DNA from 2 places in the Paraburkholderia sp. FW306-02-B genome. Region 1 is predicted to be linked to the other one. Evidence: riboswitches for the same ligand, from Rfam matches in the RefSeq annotation. Region 1 holds a riboswitch; the other holds the start of a gene.
The links. A riboswitch is a leader RNA that binds a small molecule or an ion and turns the genes downstream of it on or off. The one in region 1 is predicted to bind thiamine pyrophosphate.

Region 1 (3,172 bases):
TGCATAATCCTTGTCTCCGGCAATGCGTGGCGGTTCAGTCGGGCCTCGACGAGGCTCAGCCGCCGGCCACGGGTTGCACGACATCGAGCTTGTCGCCCGGCTGCAGCGCGCGCGCCGCATGCTGGGTGCGCGCGACGAAATCGCCGTTCAGCGCGACCGCGAACGGCGGACGCGCGCCGAACGCGGCGAGCGCATCGGCGACTGTCGCGCCTTCGGGCAGCGACAACGGCTTCTGGTTGATATGAATGTCCATGGTGTTCGAATACGGTTCAATCGATGGCGGTAGCGGCGTGGCGTGCAATGCGTGCATTAAAAACCGCAGCGCTCATGCCGGCTCACGCGTGGAATCCAGTTGAAACAGCTCGCTCCAGCGCGCGTCGCGTTGCCAGTCCGCAAACGCATCGGCATCGCCGATGCGGCCGTCGAGCAGCGCCGCGGCGAAGCGCACGGCTTCGTCGGCGACTTCGGGCACGATCATGTAGCCGTGCCGGTACAGGCCGTTCACGCGCAAGGTCTGCGCGCCGTCCCACAGCAACGCCGGACGGTGGTCCGGCAAAGTCGGGCGGCACTGCGAATTCAGTTCGAGGATGCGTGCCTCGCCAAAACCGGGATGCACGGAAAACGCCGCGCTCAGCAGTTCGAGCGCCGAGCGCACGCTGACCGGCGACATGTCCTCGCCTTCCACCTCGGTTGCGCCGATCACGTAGAGATCGTCCTGCTTCGGCGCGATATAGAGCGGATAGCGCGGATGCAACAGGCGCACCGGCCGCGTCAGGTTGATACCGGGCGCATGCACGCGCGCGACTTCACCGCGAATGCCGCGCAATGTAGGCAGAACCGCCTTCGCGCCGAGACCGCGACAATCGATCGTGACGCGCGCGGGCGGCAACGCATGATCGTCGACAGCCGTGTTCCAATGCGTTTCGACGCCGCGCTCGGCAAGGCCCGCGGCCAGCGCGGACAATACCTGGCGGTTATCCAGTTGCCCTTCGCGCGGCAGCAGCCAGCCCTGATTGAAGCGGCCCGCCAACGCGGGTTCGGCGGCGCCGACCTGCGCGCCGGCGAGCGTCACAAAGCCGCCGTCGAGCAGTTCGGCAGGCGCGTTCGAGCGCACCCGGCGTTCGAACAGCGGCGCTTCGGTGCGGTCGGCATGATGCCATACGACCAGCGTGCCGTTGCGCTGGAAAAACACCGGCTCGGGCAATTCGGCCAGCACACGCGGCCAGCTTTCGAGCGAGCTCGCGCCCAGCCGCGTAATCAGCAACTCGGCGCTGGCGGCCTCGGCAAGCGGCGCCAACATCGCCGCGGCGACCCACGCGGCGGCTTGCGAACCGGCCGCGTCGCCGCGCTCATAGAGCGCCACGCGATACCCTTGCCCGGCAAGACGCCACGCGACGAGGCGTCCGCACAGGCCGCCGCCGAGCACCGCGAAATCGGGTTGAGCAGGACGGTTCATCGTGCGCACTCCCGATCACCGCAACGGCAAGCCAAGCTAAAGCAGCGCGGCACGCCGACGGCAGCGTGGCGAAGAGCAAAACTCATGTCTGAAGAATAGGCGGTCATCGAGTCCTTTCCGTACGGCAACAAGCGCACGTACCCAGGACGAAACCGGCGGGTAAGGCCGGCCGGGCAACACGCGCGCCCAAATGACGGACGCCGCCCGGCGGGGAATGGAAGACTGGCTGCTTCCGGAAACTTCCCGCGCCGGTATTACCCGGATCGGGTGCAAAGGGTCTCTCTCAGCCTCGCTGCCGCTGCGTGGACATCCACGCTGCCGGTGTGCGAAGCACCCCTGTTTCGTCGAAGGTCATTAGACCATAAAAGGCGCGACGCCCGCAAACCAGCGGGACACGCGGTCGCCCGCAGTTGATCCAGCACCATCCTATCGATTCATCAATACGGCCGTGCGCGCCGCTCTGGCACAATGCCGAGACCGGATGCCGCAGGAGCCTGGCGTCGGCGGCACGCTTCGCCGCCAGCGCGACGGCGGCATCGAGGCGAGTCCTTCATGCGGAAATTAATTTTCGCTTAAGGGGGCCACGCCAGAATCGGACGCTCACTCGGGCGTGCGTTCGTCGAGCACGACGCCCGGGCATGCGCCGCAAACCCGCCGTGGATCAACCCGATACAGGTCTGCTCCACATGGGCCAGCACTACATCAGGATGCTCATGACACCGAATACCTCTGCCAGCCCCGTGCTGCCGCCGGACGACAAAGTCTCCGCCTGGAGCCTGATCAAACCTTACTGGGTCTCCGAAGAACGAAAAACGGCGTGGGGCTTGCTCGTCGCGATCATCGTGATGAATCTGCTCGTCGTGTGGATCAACGTGCGCCTGAACCGCTGGAGCGCCGACTTCTACAACGCGCTGCAAACCAAGAACGTGCACGATTTCCCGCACCTGTTGATGGTGTTCTCGGGGCTCGCGTTCGCCTTCATCATCCTCGCGGTGTACGGCCGCTATCTGCGGCAGATGCTCGGCTTCCGCTGGCGCCAGTGGCTGACCACGCGCTATCTGAACGAATGGCTGCACGACAGCGCCTTCTACCGGATCGAACGCGACCGGCTCGCCGACAACCCCGACCAGCGGATCAGCGACGATCTGCAATCGTTCGCCACCACCACGCTGTCGTTGACGCTCGATCTGCTGTCAACGGTCGTCACGCTGGTGTCGTTCATCACGATTCTGTGGTCGCTCGCCGGTGCGCTAACCGTCTCGCTCGGCGGCATGCCGGTGCAGATTCCCGGCTACATGGTGTGGGCCGCGGCGCTCTACGCGGTGGCCGGTTCGCTGATCATCCAGAAGGTCGGCCATCCGCTCGTGCCGATCAATTACCAGGCACAGAAAGTCGAGGCGGATTTCCGTTTCGGCCTGATCCGTCTGCGTGAAAACGCCGAGCAGATCGCCTTCTACAACGGCATGGAAACCGAGAAGACGAACACGCACACGCTGTTCGGCCGCATTCGCGACAACTGGTGGCAGGTGATGAAGTACACCAAGCGGCTCACCTTTGTGTCGGCTTTCTATGGTCAGATCGCGATCATCTTTCCGCTGGTGGTCGCCGCGCCCCGCTACTTCGCGGGCGCCTTTACGTTCGGCGTGCTGATGCAGATTTCGAGCGCGTTCGGCACCGTCAGCGATTCGTTTTCGTGGTTCATCAACAGTTACACCA
Region 2 (3,172 bases), 980 kb from region 1:
ATTGCGCCGATTTCGCTTACATCCGGCGCTCACCTGAACTTCCTTCTTTGTCCGCCGGTCCCCGATGCGTTTTCCGATCTCCCGTGTCTTCACCCGCTTGCGCCTGCGCCGCGCAACCGGGTGCGCACGCGCGGACGTATCGCCGCGTCGCCTCGGCCAGCCGCCCCGAACGCTCCCGCTTCCCGCCGCCCGGCGCCCGATCTGAACGCTGCTCCCCCTTCACCGGAGCCTCGTCGTCGGGCTCCGGGCCGATCTCATCCGCACGCTGTCCCGTTACATGCAGATCGAATTGGAGAACCCGTCATGAAAAAGACGAAAACCTGTTACCTCACCGAACTCGACGTCGCCCGCCTTGAAAAGCACGCGGCCGCGCCCGGCGCCGACGCCAGGTTGCAAAACATGCTCGACGACGTCCTGGAGCGCGCCGTCATCGTCGACTCGCGCGACATTCCGGCGAATGTCGTCACGATGAATTCGCAAGCTACGCTAGTCGACGAAACCAGCGGCGAGCACATGACCTGGACGGTCGTCTATCCGCCCAACGCGGACTTCGCGCAGGGCCGCCTGAACGTGTTTTCGCCGGTCGGCCTCGCTTTGCTCGGCGCCAAACGCGGCGAACGCATCCGCTTCACGCCGCCAAGCGGTACGGAAAAAGTGCTGAAGCTCGAACAGATCCTGTTTCAACCCGAAGCCGCCGACGATTTCACGCTGTAAGCCACAAACTCAAACAAACACGAACGCGCTTTCGCGGCGCGCCGCTGTTGCACCGCCGCTGTTGCACCGCCGCTGTTGCACCGCCGCTGTTGCACCGCATCAAGCCTGGCAGCCCAATCAACATAAGAATAGTCCGCAACTGACCGGTGTTATATCCGCCACTCATAATTTCAGGACGGGTTGCCAAGCAGCGTCCGGCCGGTGTATCGTGTGCGCTGCTAACGCGGGGGTCCTGCGTCGCACGGAGGTTGGAGGTCCGTGTTGCGTGGGTGAGAAATACCCTTTGAACCTGATCTGGATAATGCCAGCGCAGGGAAGCGTACGGATTTCGCACCCAGGTCTACCGTTTCATCCCTCGCGAATCCGACAACTTCCATCTCGTCTCCTGCTTAGCGGCCCCACATTGCTTTGCATGGGACCAGAGCAAGATGCTAAAGCGTCAACTCTGGTCGACACAGGAGATATGCATGAACGCCAATCCGAAGTTTCTTTCCGCCGACGCTCACGTCGATGAAGCCGCTGTCGCCCCCCTGCCGAATTCCCGCAAGGTCTACGTGAGCGGCTCGCGCCCCGATATCCGCGTGCCGATGCGCGAAATCTCCCAGGCCGATACGCCGGATAGCTTCGGCGGCGAGAAGAACCCGCCGGTCTTCGTCTACGATACGTCGGGCCCCTACTCCGATCCGGACGCAAAGATCGACATTCGCGCAGGTCTGCCGGCGCTGCGCCAGCGCTGGATCGAAGAACGCGGCGACACCGAAGCGCTAACCGGCCTCACGAGCGACTTCAGCCGCGAACGCGCCGCCGATACCGCCACCGCCGATCTGCGCTTCCAGGGCCTGCACCGCACGCCGCGCCGCGCCATCGCCGGCAAGAACGTCTCGCAGATGCACTACGCGCGTCGCGGCATCATCACGCCGGAAATGGAATACATCGCGATTCGCGAGAACCAGCAGCGCGCCGCGTATCTGGAAAGCCTGAAGACAAGCGGCCCGAACGGCGAAAAACTCGCGGCAATGATGGGCCGCCAGCATCCGGGCCAGGCGTTCGGCGCGAGCGCGTTCGGTCCGAACGGCCTCACGGAAATCACGCCTGAATTCGTGCGCGAAGAAGTCGCGCGCGGCCGCGCGATCATCCCGAACAACATCAACCACCCGGAAAGCGAGCCGATGATCATCGGCCGCAACTTCCTCGTGAAGGTGAATGCGAACATCGGCAACTCGGCGGTGACTTCGTCGATTGGCGAAGAAGTCGACAAGATGACCTGGGCGATCCGCTGGGGCGGCGACACGGTGATGGATCTCTCGACCGGCAAGCACATCCACGAAACGCGCGAATGGATCATCCGCAACAGCCCGGTGCCGATCGGCACGGTGCCGATCTATCAGGCGCTCGAAAAGGTCAACGGCCGCGCGGAAGACCTGACGTGGGAAATTTTCCGCGACACGCTGATCGAACAGGCCGAACAAGGCGTCGACTACTTCACGATCCACGCGGGCGTGCGTCTGCAATACGTGCCGCTGACGGCAAAACGCATGACCGGCATCGTGTCGCGCGGCGGCTCGATCATGGCCAAGTGGTGCCTCGCGCACCACAAGGAAAGCTTCCTGTACGAGCACTTCGAAGACATCTGCGAAATCATGAAGGCGTATGACGTGGCCTTCTCGCTCGGCGACGGTCTGCGTCCCGGCTCGATCTACGATGCGAACGACGAAGCGCAACTCGGCGAGCTGAAAACGCTCGGCGAGCTCACGCAGATCGCGTGGAAGCACGACGTGCAGACGATGATCGAAGGCCCGGGCCACGTGCCGATGCAGCTGATCAAGGAAAACATGGACCTGCAACTGGAATGGTGCGACGAAGCGCCGTTCTACACGCTGGGACCGTTGACCACCGATATCGCCCCCGGCTACGACCACATCACCTCGGGCATCGGCGCGGCGATGATCGGCTGGTTCGGCACGGCGATGCTCTGCTACGTCACGCCGAAGGAACACCTTGGGCTTCCGAACAAGGACGACGTCAAGACCGGCATCATCACGTACAAGCTCGCCGCGCACGCGGCCGATCTGGCAAAGGGCCATCCGGGCGCGCAGGTGCGTGACAATGCGTTGTCGAAGGCGCGTTTCGAATTCCGTTGGGAAGACCAGTTCAATCTCGGTCTCGACCCGGACAAGGCACGCGAATTCCACGACGAAACGCTGCCGAAGGACTCGGCGAAGGTCGCCCACTTCTGTTCGATGTGCGGTCCGCACTTCTGCTCGATGAAGATCACCCAGGACGTGCGCGAGTTCGCCGCGCAACAGGGTGTCACCGACGACGAGGCGCTGCGCAAAGGCATGGAAGTGAAGTCGATCGAGTTCATGAAGAAAGGCGCGGAAATTTATCAGCGACAGTAAGGGTCGGAAAGGCGGGCGCAGTTTCGCGCGCCCGCTGCTGAACCGCCCAAACCGCCCAA

Region 2: it holds a riboswitch for thiamine pyrophosphate, as region 1 does, so the genes downstream of both, thiC (phosphomethylpyrimidine synthase ThiC) here and AC3WOG_RS18945 (FAD-dependent oxidoreductase) in region 1, are expected to answer to the same signal.

Annotation. Positions count from the first base shown of each region.
Region 1 is NZ_JBYSXZ010000001.1:4,227,965-4,231,136, forward strand. Features, by position in the region: gene thiS (sulfur carrier protein ThiS) at 56-253, opposite strand; gene AC3WOG_RS18945 (FAD-dependent oxidoreductase) at 326-1,456, opposite strand; TPP riboswitch at 1,680-1,804, opposite strand; gene AC3WOG_RS18950 (ABC transporter ATP-binding protein/permease) at 2,170-3,172, shown strand, end outside.
Region 2 is NZ_JBYSXZ010000001.1:3,244,109-3,247,280, forward strand. Features, by position in the region: gene AC3WOG_RS14325 (GreA/GreB family elongation factor) at 304-714, shown strand; TPP riboswitch at 930-1,048, shown strand; gene thiC (phosphomethylpyrimidine synthase ThiC) at 1,182-3,113, shown strand.